Dinoroseobacter shibae DFL 12 = DSM 16493: one gene and its partner. The protein of the gene in region 1 binds, or shares a complex with, the protein of each later gene. Links are inferred from orthologs where the notes say so. Each region holds a gene or a part of one and is shown in the gene's direction. Other genes may lie near its edges. The genes, in order: trxA and trxB.

What was found.
Region 2: the proteins of trxA (region 1) and trxB are in contact, whole or in part, in a crystal structure (PDB 1F6M), measured with the Escherichia coli proteins. The link is inferred for Dinoroseobacter shibae DFL 12 = DSM 16493 from one-to-one orthologs.

The regions. Positions count from the first base shown.
Region 1 is NC_009952.1:3,618,961-3,628,229, forward strand. Bases 3,307-6,296 are described here. They hold trxA (thioredoxin), read left to right. Parts: upstream 3,307-4,636; coding sequence 4,637-4,957; downstream 4,958-6,296. Other genes in these bases: addA (double-strand break repair helicase AddA), read left to right, coding at 3,307-4,571; hslV (ATP-dependent protease subunit HslV), read left to right, coding at 5,064-5,621; hslU (ATP-dependent protease ATPase subunit HslU), read left to right, coding at 5,690-6,296. Outside these bases: double-strand break repair protein AddB, read left to right, coding at 1-1,197; more of addA, read left to right, coding at 1,194-3,306; more of hslU, read left to right, coding at 6,297-7,003; DSHI_RS17430 (MFS transporter), read left to right, coding at 7,041-8,246; DSHI_RS17435 (Smr/MutS family protein), read right to left, coding at 8,243-8,836; mltA (murein transglycosylase A), read right to left, coding at 8,838-9,269. UniProt on the Escherichia coli protein: Participates in various redox reactions through the reversible oxidation of its active center dithiol to a disulfide and catalyzes dithiol-disulfide exchange reactions.
Region 2 is NC_009952.1:2,805,712-2,814,864, forward strand. The notes cover bases 2,637-5,510. They hold trxB (thioredoxin-disulfide reductase), read left to right. Parts: upstream 2,637-3,511; coding sequence 3,512-4,510; downstream 4,511-5,510. Other genes in these bases: DSHI_RS21460 (Hint domain-containing protein), read left to right, coding at 2,637-2,827; DSHI_RS13465 (Lrp/AsnC family transcriptional regulator), read right to left, coding at 2,847-3,347; DSHI_RS13475 (cytochrome-c peroxidase), read right to left, coding at 4,557-5,510. Outside these bases: DSHI_RS13450 (class I SAM-dependent methyltransferase), read left to right, coding at 1-868; peptidoglycan editing factor PgeF, read left to right, coding at 865-1,623; DSHI_RS22370 (hypothetical protein), read left to right, coding at 1,862-2,014; more of DSHI_RS21460, read left to right, coding at 2,123-2,636; more of DSHI_RS13475, read right to left, coding at 5,511-5,609; DSHI_RS13480 (bifunctional sulfate adenylyltransferase/adenylylsulfate kinase), read left to right, coding at 5,866-7,941; DSHI_RS13485 (hypothetical protein), read right to left, coding at 8,035-8,625; DSHI_RS13490 (FAD binding domain-containing protein), read right to left, coding at 8,803-9,153.

The DNA.
Region 1 (9,269 bases):
ATCCTCGCCGGTCTCAACGACGGGATTTGGCCCAAGCGGCCCGATCCTGACCCCTGGATGAACCGCAAGATGCGTCACGAGGCGGGGCTCTTGGTGCCTGAGCGTCAGGTCGGCTTGTCGGCCCATGACTTTCAGCAAGCGATGGGCGCACGGGAAGTGATTCTGACGCGCGCCACCCGCGACAGCGAAGCGGAAACCGTGCCATCCCGCTGGTTGAACCGGATCACCAATCTGCTCGAAGGGTTGAGCGATGAGAGCCGCGCAGCCCTTGCGGGAATGCGCACACGGGGTGCTGCCATCGTCACCCGGGCGCGTGGCCTCGACCGACCCGCCGCCGTGATGCCTCTTGCGAAGCGACCTTCACCGATCCCGGCGCCGGGGCAGTTCCCGCCGCGCATTTCGGCCTCTCGTGTCGAAACTCTCATCCGCGACCCGTTCGAGATCTATTGTGGCACGGTTCTGGGCCTGCGCCCTCTCGATCCGCTGGACCGCCCTGCCGACGCGGCCCTACGCGGCACGGTCCTGCACAAAGTACTGGAAACGGCTCTGTCACAGGTGATGGCGGGCACCGAGATGACCGCGACCCTGCTGCGGCAGATCGCGGCCCGTGTGCTGGATGAACACGTCCCTTGGCCCGAGGTCAGAACCCAATGGCGCGCCCGGTTCGAAAGCTATGCCACCCAACTGGCAGAGGCAGAAGTCGCCCGCCTTAGGCGAGCGACCCCCGCCGCCCTGGAACGGCGCGGAGAGTTGACGCTGGCCTCCGGTGTACGCCTCACCTGCGAGGCGGACCGGATCGACATCGCCCCGGATGGGACCGCCATCATCTACGACTACAAGACCGGAACTGTCCCTGGTGAGAAAGAAGTGGAGGCGTTTACCAAACAGCTCCACCTCGAAGCGGTGATCGCCGAGGCAGGCGGGTTCGAAGACCTGCCGCCCCTGACCGTTTCCGAAATCGCCTATCTGCAGATCAACAAGGACCTCAAGATCCGCGCCCTTACCTTCGAGCCCGGGGATGTCGGGCGCGCAAGGGATGAGTTCGCCAAAATCATGGACGATTTTCTGTCCGGAGAACGCAGCTTCACGGCGCGCCGGATGCCGCGCGACATGAAATACGTCTCGGATTACGACCACCTGAGCCGGTTCGGCGAATGGGATCAGAGCGACACGCCCGTTCCGGAGGAAATGCCATGACTGCCCCGGCCCCGAACGACGCGACGCGCGCGCAGATCGCCGCTGCGGACCCGACTTCGTCGGTTTGGCTGTCGGCCAATGCGGGCTCGGGCAAGACCAAGGTTCTCACCGACCGGGTGGCGCGACTGCTGCTCGAAGACGTACCTCCGGAACGCATTCTCTGCCTGACCTATACGAAAGCCGCCGCGAGCGAGATGCAGAACCGGCTCTTCCGCACGCTCGGAGGTTGGTCGATGCTGGATGATGGCGACCTGCGGCGGCGACTGGCCGAGCTGGGCCTGCTGCAGGTCGAGATCACGGCAGCGCGTTGCCGCAGCGCCCGCACGCTCTTTGCCCGAGCGATCGAGACCCCGGGCGGACTGAAGATCCAGACGATCCACTCCTTCTGCGCCAGCCTTTTGCGCCGTTTTCCGATGGAAGCTGGCGTGTCGCCGCAATTCACCGAAATGGACAGTCGCGCCGAGGCCGAGTTGCAACGGGCTGTGCTGCGCCAGATGGCCGAGGGACCGGGTCGCGACAGCCTCTTTGCCCTCGCGCAGAGCGTGGACGAGACGAACTTGCCGGAGCTCATGAAAGAACTTCTGAGCCACCGCGAGGCGCTCACAAGCCCGCCCGCCCAAGGCGTTATCGAAAAGACCCTTGGATTGGCTCCAGGGGATAGCATCACAGCGCTCTCGGACCGCACCTTTCAAGCCAAGGATCGCGACTTGATCGGGCGTGTCGCGAAAGCCTGCGCCACCGGCAGTTCAACCGATGCCAAAGCCGCGGCAAAGCTGCAAGAACTTGCAGACCGTGCGCCGGATACAACGTGGTTCGAGGTTCTGGAGGGCTTGCTACTCTATGGTGCGACGGCCAAGGCCGGCCCTTTCGCGCCCAAGACCGACGCCTTCCCAACGAAAGCCACGCGGACCGCGCTTGGCGCCGACATGGGCGCGCTGAACGACCTGATGTGTCGTGTCGCCGAAGCGCGACAGCCTCGTCTGGCGTTGGAAATCGCGGCGCAGACCCGGATCGTCCACAACTTCGCCAACGTGTTCCTGAAGGCCTACCAGGCGGGCAAGGACGCGCGTGGTTGGTTGGATTTCGACGATCTGATCCTGCGCGCCAAGACGCTTCTGACCGATCCGGGGGTGGCGCAATGGGTTCTCTTCCGACTTGATGGCGGGATCGACCATATGCTGGTGGACGAAGCGCAGGACACCTCGCCCGTGCAATGGGATGTCATTCGCCTGCTGACGCGCGAATTCACCGCCGGTCAGGGCGCGCGCACCAATGTCTTGCGCACCATTTTCGTGGTCGGAGACCAGAAACAATCGATCTATTCATTCCAAGGCGCCGATCCCGCCGGGTTTGACCGGATGCGCCAGCATTTCGGCACCGAGCTGGCCCAGGTCGGCACGCCGTTGCAGGAACGGCTGCTCCTGTTTTCGTTCCGATCGTCGAGGGCCGTACTGCGTCATGTGGACGAGACCTTCTCTCGGTTCCAGCACCAGGGCCTCGGCGGCGGGTCGGAACACATCGCGTTTCACGAAGCCCTGCCGGGGCGGGTCGACCTGTGGCCTGCGTTGGCGAAGGCCGAAAAACAGACGCCCCAAAACTGGACCGACCCGGTGGACAAGATCGCCGCGGACGATCCGCGTCACGTACTGGCCCGCAAGATTGCGGCAGAGATCAGACGCCTGCTTGAGAGCGGCACGCAGATCACCTCCGCCAAGGGCGAGACTCGCCCGATCACGCCCGGCGATTTTCTGGTTCTGGTGCAAAAACGGTCCGAGATCTTCCACGAGTTGATCCGCGCCTGCAAGACCGAACGCTTGCCAATCGCGGGTTCGGACCGGCTGCGTGTGGGGGCGGAACTGGCGGTGCAGGATTTGATGGCACTGCTGGCCTTTGCCGCGACGCCGGAGGATAGCATGGCGTTGGCCTGCGTGCTGCGTTCCCCACTCTGCGGCTGGACCCAGCGCGAGCTGCACGTCCTCGCACAGCCGAACCGAAACCGCTTCCTCTGGGCGGCTTTGCGCGACAGCGACGCGCACGGTGAAACCCGCGCTTTCCTGCAGGATGTCAGGGATCAGGCTGATTTCCTGCGCCCATACGACCTGCTTGAACGGGTGCTAACCCGCCATGGCGGGCGCGAACGGCTAATTGCGCGGCTGGGCGAGGAAGCCGAGGAAGGCATCGACGTCCTGCTCGACCAAGCCCTGCAATACGAGCAGACCGAAATACCCAGCCTGAGCGGCTTCGTGGCATGGTTCCGGCAGGACGACATGAGCATTAAACGTCAGATAGACGCCCGTCGGGACGAGATCCGGGTGATGACAGTCCACGGTGCCAAGGGACTGGAAGCCCCTATCGTCATCATGCCCGATTGTGCAAAACCGTCCAATACCAACACTCGCAGCAAGCTGCTCCCGCTTGAAGATGGCCCCTTGGTGTGGGCCGGAAACAAGGAAACGCGCCCCGAAGTTATAAAGCCTCGCGCCGAGGAGATTGCACTGCGCGACACCGAAGAGCGGATGCGCCTGCTTTATGTCGCCATGACCCGCGCCGAGAGCTGGCTGATCGTGGCCGCCGCGGGGGAGACCGGGACCGGCACGGACAGCTGGCACGCCATGGTGACCGAGGGTATCGAGGCACAGACGCCCCACGAGGTGGAGTTTCCGACCGGGACCGGCTTGCGGCTTGAGCACGGGGTCTGGCCCCCCGATGCCCCTTCCCCCATGCCCCTCCATACGGCCCATAGTCCACAACAGCCCGCCTTCGCACCAATGCCTCCGATGCCTGAACGGCGCAACACCCGTGCACCCTCCGATCTCGGTGGGGCGAAAGTGATCGAGAACGCAATCGAGGGCCTCGACAAGGATGCGGCCCAACGACGTGGCAAGCAGATTCACCTGCTTCTGGAGCATCTGCCGGATCATCCACCGGAAAGTTGGGCAAGCCTCGCGCCGCGCCTTCTGGGAGCGGAGGACAACCCCGAGACTGTCGCAGACCTTCTGGCGGAAGCGCGCGGCGTCCTCGAAAACCCCGCTTTAGAGCCGCTTTTCGCTCCGGACACGCTTGCCGAGGTCAGCCTGACCGCGCCCCTACCCGGCCTGAATGGCGCACAGATCCTTGGGACAGTCGATCGTCTCATCATTGGACCGGAGCGTATCGTCGCCGTCGACTTCAAAAGCAACCAGGCCGTCCCTGCGCACCCAGAAGACACCCCCGAAGGCCTGCTGCGCCAGATGGGCGCTTATGCCGAAGCTCTCGCCGCGATCTATCCGGATATGTCCATCGAGACAGCGATCCTCTGGACCCGAACCGCGACTCTCATGCCCTTGCCCCACGGTTTGGTGATTGCGGCGTTACAAAGGACGCCGCCAGCTTGACCTTTCCTGGCCCGGTTCATAGGTTCCGGGGCCGACACATGCATCCCCCAAGGAGGGCCATAGCCATGGCAACCGTTGCCGTAACCGACGAAACCTTCGACACCGAAGTCACGAAATCCGACATCCCCGTGGTGGTGGATTTCTGGGCAGAATGGTGCGGCCCCTGCAAGCAGATCGGCCCGGCGCTCGAAGAACTGAGCGTGACCTTCGACGGCAAGGTGAAGATCGCCAAGGTCAACGTGGACGAGAACCCGAACGCCCCCGCACAGATGGGCGTGCGCGGTATTCCTGCGCTGTTCCTGTTCAAGAACGGCGAGGTTGTGTCGAATAAGGTCGGTGCCGCGCCGAAAGCCGCCCTGCAAAGCTGGATTGAAGAGTCCCTCTGATTCTGCCTCACACGCACCGGAACGGGCGCCTTCGGGCGCCCTTTTGCTTGGCCCGTTGCGAAACCGCGCCCGGACCCGCATATATGGCCCAGATTACGGAGGCCCCATGACTGAGACATCCTTCCCCGGCTGGCACGGCACCACCATCATCGGCGTCAAGAAGAACGGCAAGGTTGTGGTCGCTGGCGACGGGCAGGTCAGCCTTGGCCAGACCGTCATCAAGGGAACCGCCCGCAAGGTGCGCCGCCTGACCCCGGGTGGACATGACGTGGTCGCGGGTTTCGCAGGCTCGACCGCCGATGCCTTCACCCTGCTGGAACGGCTGGAAGCCAAGCTCGAAGCGACCCCCGGGCAGTTGCAGCGCGCGGCGGTGGAACTGGCCAAGGACTGGCGCACCGACAAGTACCTGCAAAAGCTCGAAGCGATGCTGATCGTGACGGACGGTTCCCTTCTTCTGGTGATTACAGGGGCGGGCGATGTGCTGGAGCCAGAGCATGACATCGCCGCCATCGGCTCTGGCGGAAATTTCGCCCTTGCGGCTGCCCGTGGCCTGATGGAGGCGGATTTCGACGCCGAAACGATTGCCCGCAAGGCAATGCAGATCGCAGCAGACATTTGTGTCTACACCAACGGAAACCTGACTGTCGAAGCGATCGACGCCTGACCCGCAACGCGGCTTGTTTCCACGCCGCGCCTTTACCTAGCCCCCAAGACAAGTGCAGGAGACCGCCCGTGACCGACCTGACCCCCCGCGAAATCGTGTCCGAACTGGATCGGTTCATCATCGGGCAGAAGGATGCCAAACGGGCTGTGGCCGTTGCCCTGCGCAACCGCTGGCGCCGCAAACAGCTGTCGGATGACCTGCGCGAAGAGGTTTATCCCAAGAATATCCTGATGATCGGCCCGACCGGCGTCGGCAAGACCGAGATCAGCCGTCGCTTGGCGAAACTGGCACGCGCGCCGTTCATCAAGGTCGAAGCCACCAAGTTCACCGAAGTCGGCTATGTCGGCCGTGACGTGGAACAGATCATCCGCGACCTCGTCGAGAACGCCATCACCATGACTCGCGATCACATGCGCGAAGAGGTGAAGGCCAACGCCCATCAGGCCGCTGAAGAGCGTGTGATCGAAGCCATCGCGGGTTCAGACGCCCGTGAAGCCACCCGCGAGATGTTCCGCAAGAAGCTGAAAGCCGGGGAACTGGACGATACGGTGATCGAGCTGGAGGTGGCAGATACTTCCAACCCGATGAGCATGTTCGAAATTCCCGGCCAGCCCGGCATGAACCCCATGGGCGGCGGCATGGATCTGGTTGAGCTGTTCGGCAAGGCGTTTGGTGGGCGCACCGTGCGCAAGAAGCTGACTGTGGCACAGAGCTACGAGGTCTTGATCAGCGAAGAGGCAGACAAACTGCTGGACGATGAAGCGGTCAATCGCAGTGCCGTCACAGCGGTGGAACAGAACGGCATTGTCTTCCTCGACGAGATCGACAAGGTCTGCGCTCGCTCCGACGCCCGTGGCGCCGATGTCAGCCGCGAAGGCGTACAGCGTGACCTGTTGCCCCTGATCGAGGGCACAACCGTCAGCACGAAGTACGGCCCAGTGAAAACCGATCATGTGCTGTTCATCGCCTCCGGCGCGTTCCACATCGCCAAACCTTCGGACCTGCTGCCGGAACTTCAGGGGCGCCTGCCCATCCGGGTCGAGTTGCGCCCCCTGACCGAACAGGATTTCGTCCGTATCCTGACCGAGACCGACAATGCTCTGACACTGCAATACACCGCGCTGATGGGCACGGAATCCGTCACTGTCACCTTCGCCGAGGATGGCATCGCAGCGCTTGCGCGCATCGCAGCGGAGGTGAACCAATCGGTGGAGAACATCGGCGCGCGGCGGCTCTATACAGTGATGGAACGGGTGTTCGAGGAACTCAGCTTCGCCGCTCCGGACCGCTCCGGCGACGAGATCACCGTGGATGCGGAGTTTGTCGAAGCCAATCTCGGCGCGCTGACCCGCGATACCGATCTCAGCCGCTACGTACTCTGATCTGCCACGCGCCCTGCGTCGCGCATAGAAGCGTGGAATGACTACTTCCGGATTCCTTCGTCAAAACGCCCGTTGGCTAGGCGCCGGGGGGCTACTGGCGTTCTCCGGCAGCTATGGGCAGACCTTTTTCATCGCCATCTTCGCCGGCGACATCCAAGAGAGTTTCGGGCTGAGCCACGGCGCGTGGGGCGCCATCTATGCACTGGGCACACTGGGCTCTGCTGCGGTCATGGTCTGGCTCGGCACCCTGACCGACCATTATCGCGTCCGCCGCCTTGGGCCCTGGGCGCTTGCAGGCCTTGCTGCGGCCTGCCTGGCCATGGCGGTCAACCCTTGGGTCTGGGCCCTTCCACTGGTGGTGTTCGGCTTGCGTCTCGGCGGTCAGGGTATGGTGACCCATGTGGGCCGCGTGGCTATGGCGCGCTGGTTCTCAGCCAATCGCGGAAAGGCGATATCCGTGTCTTCGCTTGGGTATTCGGTGGGCGAAGCGTTTCTTCCGATCCTGTTCGTGGCGCTTTTGACCGTCGTCGAGTGGCGCGCGCTCTGGGGTCTTGCAGCCTTGCTGAGCCTCGCGGCCATCCCGGTGCTTCTGGCCCTTTTGCACCGCGAACGCCAACCGCAAAGCTATGCCGAAGACAGTCAGAGTACTGGTTCGGGCGGCCGCCACTGGACCCGGGCAGAGGTCGTGCGAGCACCTTTCTTCTGGGCGATTGTACCCGCACTTCTGTCGACGCCCGCCTTCGTGACCGCATTCTTTTTTCAACAAGTCCATCTGGCGGCGGAAAAGGATATCGCCCATCTCGATCTTGTCGCGCTTTTTCCGCTCTATTCGGTGGTCTCGGTTCTCGCGATGCTGGGCACGGGATTTCTCGTGGACCGGTTCGGCACACGTCTCCTGATGTGCCTGTTCACCCTACCCTTGGCACTGAGCTTCATCGTCATATCAGGCACCGAAACCCTCTTGGGCCTCGCGGTCGGGCTAAGCCTTCTGGCGGTTACGGTCGGCGCGAATAACACACTGCCCGCGGCCTTTTGGGCGGACATGTTCGGGACCCGCCATCTCGGCGCGATCAAATCGGTCGCCATGGCCCTTATGGTTTTGAGTTCCGCGATAGGGCCGCTGATTACCGGTCTGGCCATCGATGCAGGGGCGTCCTTCCCTGCGCAAATGCCCTTGATCAGTCTCTATATCGCCCTCTCAGCCGGGCTGCTCGCCGCCGCTCTGTGGCGTACGGGAGCCTAACGCGGCCTCTTGAGATACACGTAATATGCCCCACCACCACCGTGGCGCAAATGGGCCGTTGTAACCTGCAACACGACGCTGGACAGTGGTGGAATCGACAGCCAATGGGGCACCTGGTGGCGCAGAACGCCGAGACGTTCGGGGATCGGACCGCCCTGATCGCGGTCCTTGCCCTTTCCGGTGATCACCAGAACCAGGCGCTTGCCCTGGGAATGCGCCCCGAGGATGAACCGGTTGAGCGCAGGATGCGCCTGAGACAGCGTCATGCCATGCAGATCCAGCCGCCCCTCGGGCTTCAACTTGCCCCGTTTGAGCTTGCCGAAGGCCTTGCGATCCATGGTCACCGGCGCGGCGGCGATCCGCTCACCGAGTCCAGGCGCCAGATCGTGAGTCTCGGACAAACCCGCGCCACTCCCGATGCTGAACGGCGAGATAGGCTCTTTTTCAGGGGATCGAGCCTTGCGCGGGCTTGGGGTCACATCCTGCGGCATCGGAAACCGCGGCTTGCTCAAGGGCGTGGCGGTTTCGGCAACACGCTTCCAGATTTCCTCCTCGTCGGGGCGCAGGCGTCTCGGGGGTCGCTTGGACATTTCACATCCCACTTTCCACGTAGGACAACGCCAACTCCACCGGTAGCAGTACAACCATGCGCCCCGGATCGCGGATACGCCCGGCCTTGTCACCCGCCGCCTCGCCTGAGCCGTAGAACACGTCCGCGCGCTGGGCCCCCTTGATCGCAGAGCCGGTATCCTGCGCCACCATCAAGCGGCGCAAGGGGTCTGCCCCGCCCTTCTCGATCCAGACCGGCGCCCCTAGGGGGGTATAGGTCGGATCCACCGCGATGGTCCGCATCGGCGTGATTGACCGGTTCATCGCCCCCAAAGGCCCCAGATGGGCAGGTACGGTGGATACTTCACGAAAGAACACAAAGGATTTGTTGTGGTGCAGCAGCCGCTTGCCGGCGGCGCCATTGGCCCGCACCCAGGCCTTGATCCGATCGGCGGAAACCTGGTGCGGCTGGTA
Region 2 (9,153 bases), 810 kb from region 1 along the record:
ACCGCCCGGCGCCATTCTTGCCGAGATCGGGCCGGGGCGCGGCACGCTCATGGCCGACATCCGGCGCGTGCTGAAACAGGTGCCCGGCGCCGCCACCCTGCGCCCCCACCTGGTTGAGGCCAGCCCCGCCCTGCGCGCCGAGCAGGCAACCCGCGTGCCGGAGGCCGTCCGGCTCGACCGGGTGGAGGATCTGCCCGACGCGCCGCTCTTGCTGGTGGCCAACGAGTTCTTCGATGCCCTGCCCATCCGCCAGTTCGAGCGCCACGCCGCGGGCTGGGCCGAACGGCAGATCGGGCTGGCCGAGGGCGCGCTGGCCTTCGGGCGCGCCCAACCCGCGGCGCTGGCATCCCTCGCCCACCGGATGGCGGATACAGGCCCCGGCGATCTGGTCGAAACCTGCGCCCCGGCGCAGCCGATCATCGCCGAGATCGCGGGCCGCATCGCGCGCCACGGCGGCGCGGCGATCATTGCAGACTATGGCGACTGGCGCTCGAAGGGCGACACGTTGCAGGCGGTGCGCGCCCATCGCCCGGACCCGGTGCTGGCCCATCCCGGCCAGGCCGACCTGACCGCTCATGTGGATTTCGAGCCGCTGGCGCAGGCCGCGCGCACCGCCGGCGCGAGCGTATCAGCGATGATCCCCCAGGGCGTGTTTCTTGAACGGCTGGGCATCACCACCCGCGCCCAGGCCCTCGCCACGGGACTGGAAGGCGCGGCATTGCAAAGCCACATCGCCGCACATCGCCGCTTGACCCACCCGGAGGAAATGGGAACCCTGTTCAAAGTGCTCTGTGTGAGTCCCCCATCCGCGCCCCCCGTGCCGGGGTCCATCGCCCCGCCCAACCCCGGGAAACCCGACGCCCCATGACGCTCGAGATCCTCACATCGCCCGCCCTGCCGGTGGCGCACGGGTTCTTCACCCGCAAGGGCGGCGCGTCCTCGGGCGTGTTCGAGGGGCTCAATTGCGGCCCCGGCTCCAGCGACCAGTCCGACACCGTGGCCCTGAACCGCGCCCGCGTGGCCGCGGCGATGGAGGTGCCGGTCAGTGCGCTCGCCACGGTGAACCAGGTTCATTCGCCGGACGTGGTCACGCTCGAGGCCGCCCCGGCGCCCGGCCCTAAACCCACCGCCGACGCCATGGTCACCGCGACCCCGGGCCTCGTTCTCGGCATCCTGACCGCCGATTGCCAGCCGGTGCTCTTCGCCGACGGGCAGGCGGGCGTCATCGGCGCGGCCCATGCGGGCTGGCGCGGCGCGCTGGACGGCGTGCTGGAGGCCACGATCGACGCCATGGTGGCCGCGGGCGCCCGGCGCGAGGCGATCACCGCGGTGATCGGCCCGTCGATCTCCCAGCGGGCCTACGAGGTCGGGCCCGAGTTTCTCGACCGTTTCCTCGACGACGACCCCGAGAACAGCCGCTTTTTCGCCGGGGGCCAGGACGGCCGGGCGCATTTCGACCTGATCTCCTACGGGCTGACCCGGCTGCGGGGCGCGGGCATCGCCCAGGCCGAGTGGACCGGCCATTGCACCTACAGCGATCCGGGCCGGTTCTTTTCCTACCGCCGCAGCGTCCATGGGGGCGAGGCAGATTACGGCCGGCTGATCTCGACCATCCGGCTCTGAGCGGCCCTGTCGGGCCCGATGCCCGCCACATTCCTGCCTTGTTTCGCCCCGGCCCCCCGCGTCAGATGCATGGAATACCTGCAAACGCGGGCATTTCCGCAGGGCCACTGCCCCCCGCAACTTTTACAATTTTCGTCAAATTTCGGCCTTTTTTGCCCGCAAGGCTGACCACAATTCGCGATCACGAGCGCGGATTGTTCCCAACTGCCACTCACGGCGCCAAATTAAGGCACAAACCATGATGAAAGACACGCCCCGCTGGCTCCGCGCGCTGCTGCGCGCCACGGCCGAACACACCCCGCCCCCGCCCTATGCCCGCCAGGTGCGCCCGCCGCTTGCCCTGCGCGACGCGCCACCTGCACCGGAGCGGCGCCGCGCCGCGGGAGGCTGACCCCGCGTTAAGGATGACCCGTCGAATTCTTTGACAATTTTAGTCAAAGCGCACAGGTTCAGCGGGCTGACCACGGTGGGGGCCGTACAGCAACCCGAGGGTAAGAACATGGCTCCACTCGTCCGTCCGCCGGTCCCGGTCACCGTATCCAATGGTGCAGACGCCACCGCGCAACCGTCCGTTCTGGCCAGATTCGACAGCCACTGCATCGAACAGGGCGCGCGCAGCTTCTGCGCCCGCAAGCCCGAGATCGTAACGCGCCTGCTGCCGGCCTTCGGGATCCTCGCCCAAGGCACCCAGATCCGAGTACCCACGGGCAGCGTCGCGATCGAGGATCTGGGCCTCGGCGACACCATCGCCCCGGGTGACGGCGGCACCGCTCAGATCACCTGGATCGGCGAGGTCACCTTGCGGCCCGACGCGCTCGACACCCCTTGGCTGCGCCGCGTACAGCCCGAACGCTTCGGCTTCGGCCGCCCCCTCAGCGACAGCATCCTCGGCGCCGCTGCCGAGGTACAACTCGGCGGCGCCCGCGACATCTCCAAGCCGCTCTCGACTTTCGGTCATGACGACATGATCACCGCGCTGGTCCCGCAAGCCCCAGTCCGCATGTTCCAGATCGCCTGCGCCAGCCCCGCCTGGGCCGTGGCCAACGGTCTGTCGATTCGTACCCTGAACACGGACGGTTTCCTGTCCCGCCAACCCGATCTTCTCGCACAGATGTTCGCCAGGTTTATGCCCGGGCTGACCACGCGGCCCGCACCCGAACGCTTCGTCACCGCCTCGCCCTTCCGCCGCGCCCGCCTGGGCTGAGCCCCCGGACGCCCGCCCGTCAGGCGATCTGGCTGAGACGCGCTTCCATGACATCGAAGGGGACGCCGGGCTCGTCCTTGGCCCCCCGGATCACCAGCGAGGTCTTCACGCTCGCCACGTTCTCCGCCGCGGTCAACTCGCCGGTCAGGAAGCTCTGGAAGGACGACAGGTCCGGGGCCACGCATTTCAGGATGAAGTCGATCTCGCCGTTCAGCATGTGGCACTCGCGCACCAGCGGCCAGGCCCGGCAGCGCGCCTCGAAGGCGCTCAGATCCGCCTCCGCCTGGCTGTTCAGCCCGACCATGGCAAAGACCTGCACCTCGAATCCCAAGGCGCGGGTGTCGACACTGGCATGGTAGCCGCGGATGAACCCGGCCTCCTCCAGCGCGCGCACCCGGCGCAGGCAGGGCGGGGCCGAGATGCCGACGCGCCTGGCCAATTCGACATTGGTCATGCGCCCGTCCCCCTGCAATTCAGCAAGAATCTTGCGGTCGATCGGATCAAGTTTGGATGCGTGCATAAGGCCCTCTTCCCGTGGGGCTTTCTTACGCCAGACACCCCACCTGCGCAATAATGTTTCTCACTTCGGCAATATTTTTCTACCGGCGATCAGAACCGTGGCCCCTTTTCCTCTCTGTCCCCGGGTTTTATATCGGGGGGATCATTTGTCGAGGAAGCTGCCCCATGTCGAGCGAAACACGTCACCTGAAGGTCCTGATCATCGGCTCCGGCCCGGCGGGCTACACGGCGGCGGTCTATGCCAGCCGCGCGATGCTGAACCCGGTGCTGGTCCAGGGCATCCAGCCCGGCGGCCAACTTACCATCACCACCGATGTGGAAAACTGGCCCGGCGACAGCAGCGTCATGGGCCCCGACCTGATGGTGCGGATGGAAGAGCATGCAAAGGCCATGGGGACCGAGATCATCGCCGACCATATCAACCGGCTCGACCTGTCGTCCCGCCCCTTCACCGCCTATGGCGACAGCGGCACGATCTACAAGGCCGAGGCGCTGATCCTGGCCACCGGGGCGCAGGCGAAATGGCTCGGCCTGCCCTCGGAGGAACACTTCAAGGGCTTCGGCGTCTCGGCCTGCGCCACCTGCGACGGATTCTTCTACCGCGGCAAGGAGGTCGTGGTGATCGGCGGCGGCAACACGGCCGTCGAAGAGGCGCTGTTTCTGACCAATTTCGCCTCCAAGGTGACCCTGGTGCACCGCCGCGACAGCCTGCGCGCCGAAAAGATCCTGCAGGACCGACTGTTCAAGAACCCCAAGGTCGAGGTGATCTGGGACCACACGGTGGAGGAAGTGGTGGGCACCGACACCCCGCGCGGCGTCGAAGGCGTGGTGATCAAGCACCGCGACACCGGCGAGACGCGCACCCTGCCCTGCGCGGGGTTCTTCGTGGCCATCGGCCATGCCCCGGCCTCCGAGTTGGTGATCGACCAGCTCGAAACCCATATGGGCGGCTATGTCGTCACCGCGCCGGACAGCACCGCGACCTCGATCCCGGGTGTCTTCGCCGCGGGCGACCTGACCGACCACGAATACCGCCAGGCGGTGACCAGCGCGGGCATGGGCTGCATGGCCGCGCTGGAGGCCGAGCGGTTTCTGGCGGAAATGGACGGCGAGACCACCGCCGATGCGGGCGTCTACGCGGCCCCGGTGAACGCGGCGGAATAACCGCCCCGCAAGGCAGCCCGGGCCCGCAGGCCCGGACCGCGCTGGCTCAGGGCAGAACCTCGCCCGTGGGCCGCGGCGTCGCCGCCGTTTCCACCGGCAGGATCGGATAGACCACCTCCGGCATCTCCCCGGTCAGGGCGCGCAGGAAGGCCACGATCTTGTCCGCCTCATCCTCGGTGATATCGGCACCGAGCTGCGAGTCGCCCATGATCTGCACCGCGGCCTTCAGGTCCCACACCACGCCGGAATGGAAATAGGGCGCCGTCAGCTCGATATTGCGCAGGGGCGAGGCCCGGAAGACATAGGAATCATCCGCCGTCTCGGTCACCGCGAATCGGCCCATGTCATCGGGCGGCAGCACATCCGCCCCCGGCTTCTCGATCAGCCCGAAGGGATAGTAGCCGTTGCCGCCCAGGTTCACCCCGTTATGGCAAGAGGCGCAGCCCTTGTCGATGAAGAGCGCCAGGCCCTCCTTCTGGTCCTCGCTCAGCGCCGCCTCGTCCCCGTTCAGATAGGCATCGAAGGGCGCGGGCGTGATCAGCGTGGCCTCGTAGGCCTCGATCGCCTTAGCGAAATTGTCGAAGGACACCGGGTCGGCCTCTTCGGGAAAGGAGGCCGTGAACCACTCCACATATTGCGGCATGGAGTTGAGCGTCGCGATCACGTTCTCCGGCGTGTTGGCCATCTCGACCCCCGCCTGCACAGGCCCCTTGGCCTGCGCTGCCAGGTCCTCGGCCCGCCCGTCCCAGAACTGCGCGATGTTGAACACCGCGTTCAGCACCGTGGGCGAGTTGCGCGGCCCCTTCTGCCAGCCATGGCCGATCGAGACCGGCATGTTGTCGTCGCCGCCCGTCGCCAGGTTGTGGCAGGAATTGCACGAAAACACCCCCGACGCGGACATCCGCGGGTCGAAGAACAGCGCCTTGCCCAGGTCGATCTTCTCCGGCGTGACGGGGTTGTCGCGCAGCGCCGGGATCGTGGAGGGCACCGGCTCGAACAGCTCGCGCGCCTGCTCCTGCAGGTCGGACGCGGACGCCGCGGACGCGGCCAGAACAAGCATGGAAACAGTGCCAAACCGGAGGGCTGGGTGACAGGCCATGAGAAACTCCTTTTCTTGTGGACCTTAGCCTGCCCGGCCTAACTTGGAATCGTTCTAAGTTTGTTGACTCAGGTCAAATCCGAACGCCCAACGCCACACGATAGGAAATTCCTATCAATACGCCGCGCGAAACCCGTCCATCGCCCGCCCTGTGCCCGGATCAACACAGCGTTTACCGCGATCGCAAATTGTTCTTGGCAGATCGGGTTGGCTGCCATATGCGTTCAGCCGTGAACACATATTGAGTCCCGCCCCGATGAACGCCCAGCCCAAACCGATCTCCGCCGAGGAGGAAGACCTGCTCTTCCGCCTGCTGCGGCAGCTCGACCTGACCCCGGACGCCTCCCAGCGCGCCCTGGCCGGGGCATTGGGCATCTCCCTGGGCCGGGTCAATGCGCAGCTGCGCGCCGCCGCGGAGGCCGGGCTGATCGAGATCACAGAACGGACCGGGACCGACCGGCGCCAGCGTTTCGCCTATGGCCTGACGGCCCGGGGTGCAGCGCAGAAAACCCGGCTCATCGACAAGTTCCTCGCCCGCAAGTTCACCGAGTTCACCGCCCTTCATGCCGAGCTGACCGGCTCGGCCCAATACCCGATCCCCCCCCAATTCAGGAGCTTTCCGATGCAAAACCCCCACGCCCCGATCACGGAGCTCTACGTCTCCGCCGACAGCGCCCAGAAGCTGAAGGTCGAAGCCGCGTCGCTTCCCTCCTGGGACCTGACCCCGCGCCAGATCTGCGATCTGGAGCTGCTAATGAATGGCGGGTTCAACCCGCTCAAGGGCTTCCTCGGCAAGGACGACTACGACAGCGTGGTGGAAACCATGCGCCTGGCGGACGGCTCGCTCTGGCCGATGCCCATCACCCTGGATATCAGCCAGGATTTCGCCGACACGGTCGAGCCGGGCCAGGACATCGCCCTGCGCGACCAGGAGGGCGTGATCCTCGCCATCCTGTCGATCTCCGACAAATACGTGCCCAACAAGGCCCGCGAGGCCGAAATGGTCTTCGGCGCCGACGACCTGGCGCATCCGGCGGTGAACTACCTGCACCACGTCGCGGGCCCGGTCTATCTCGGCGGTGCCATCACCGGCATCCAGCAGCCGATCCATTACGACTTCCGCGCCCGCCGCGACACGCCCAACGAGCTGCGCGCCTATTTCCGCAAGCTCGGCTGGCGCAAGGTCGTGGCCTTCCAGACCCGCAACCCGCTGCACCGCGCGCATCAGGAGCTGACCTTCCGCGCCGCGCGCGAATCCCAGGCCAACCTGCTGATCCACCCGGTCGTCGGCATGACCAAGCCCGGCGATGTGGACCACTTCACCCGCGTGCGCTGCTACGAGGCGGTGCTCGACAAGTACCCGGCCGCCACCACCACCATGAGCCTTCTGAACCTGGCCATGCGCATGGCCGGCCCGCGCGAGGCGGTCTGGCACGGGCTGATCCGCAAGAACCACGGTGTGACCCATTTCATCGTCGGCCGCGACCACGCCGGCCCCGGCAAGAACTCCGCCGGGGAGGATTTCTACGGCCCCTATGACGCGCAAGACCTCTTCCGCGAGCACGAAGAGGAAATGGGCATCACCATGGTGGACTTCAAACACATGGTCTGGGTCCAGGAGCGCGCGCAATACGAACCCATGGACGAGATCAAGGACAAGGACGAGGTCACGATCCTGAACATCTCGGGCACCGAGCTGCGCCGTCGCCTGTCCGAGGGGCTGGAGATCCCCGAATGGTTCTCCTTCCCCGAAGTGGTGGCCGAACTGCGCAAGACCCGCCCGCCGCGGGCCAAGCAGGGCTTCACCGTGTTTCTGACGGGGCTGTCCGGCTCGGGCAAGTCCACCGTGGCCAACGCGCTTATGGTCAAGCTGATGGAAATGGGCGGCCGCCCGGTCACGCTGCTGGACGGCGACGTGGTCCGCAAGCACCTGTCGTCCGAGCTCGGCTTCTCGAAGGAACACCGCGACATCAACATCCGCCGCATCGGCTATGTCGCCTCCGAGATCACCAAGAACGGCGGCATCGCGATCTGCGCCCCCATCGCGCCCTACACCGCCACCCGCCGGGCCGTGCGCGAGATGATCGAGGCCTATGGCGCCTTCGTGGAAATCCACGTCGCCACCAGCCTCGAGGAATGCGAGCGCCGCGACCGCAAGGGGCTCTACAAGCTGGCGCGCGAGGGCAAGATCAAGGAGTTCACCGGGATCTCCGACCCCTACGAGGCGCCGACCAATGCCGAGCTGGTGCTGGACACCGAAGGGACCGAGGTCGACTATTGCGCCCAGCAGGTGCTGTTGAAGCTCGAATCCATGGGCCTCGTCGCGGCCTGAGCCGCGCCCCTGGGCACCGCCGCCCGACCCCGGCACCGGCCCACAGGAAAACAGCCTCCCCCCGGGGAGGCTGTTGTCATTGGCACACCAGGCTCAGAACGCCCGTTTCCAGCCCACCGACACCGCGGTCGACCCGCTGTCATTCTCGAACGTGCCATAACCGTCCGAGCGATGGTGCAACCCGACGAGCAAGGTGCTGTCCTCCACCGGCGTGTTGAACTCCAGCTCCGCCTTCCAGAAGAAGAAGTTGCGCTGGGACTCGCCCGTGCGCTCCACCTCCACGCTGGGCACATCGGTCGCGTGGGACAGGCCCAGCCCGTAGGCGAAGCTCTCGAACGCATCGATCCACGGGTTCGGCGGGGTATAGCGCAGCACCACGGGCAGGTTCACCTCCCAATGGTCCATCTTGCCGAAATGGCGCACCAACTGCCCCTCGATGCCCCAGCTGAACCGGCTGGCACCGATCTGCCGCTCGATCCCGGCCGCGACGCCCACCAGGTAGGAGTCCGCCCAGGTCACATCGAAGGACATCACGTCGAACGAGGTGTTCTCGGTCATCGAGGCGCCGAACACCGTCACATGCCGCTCCCAGGCCGGGCCCAGCTCGAAGGCCGCGGCCGCACCGGGCCCGACACAGGCGACCGACAACGCGAGCGCGCCGATCTTTCGTTTCACATCACGCATGTACTCTCCGATCTCAGGCCACGGCCGGGACGGCCGCGCGACTCCCTTGCGCGCTTCAAGACATAGAAAAAGCCCGCGGGCAGGACCAGACCCTTCGCAGCCCGTCGCGGGGCTCAAAAGAAAACCCCGCCCGGCGCGCGCCGAACGGGGGTCTTGTCTGTCGAATGCGCGCCCGTGTCAGGCGGCGGCAACCGCGCGCCCGGTCAGCACCTTGACCAGATGCGCCCGGTAGGCGCCCGTGCCATGCAGGTCGTTGATCATCCCGTCCGCCGGAACCGACAGATCCTTGATCGCATCGGCGGAGAAATTTCCGCTCAGCGCCGCCTCGGCCTCGGTCCAGCGGAACACGCCTTCTTCCGACGCGCCGGTCACGGCCACGCGCACGCCGCCCGAGAACTTGGCCACGAACACGCCCACAAGGCTGAAGCGCGAGGCGGGCTGGACGAACTTCTGCCAGTTTGCCTTCTCGGGCACCGGGAAGCGGACCTCCGTGATGATCTCACCCTCTTCGAGCGCGGTGGTGAACAT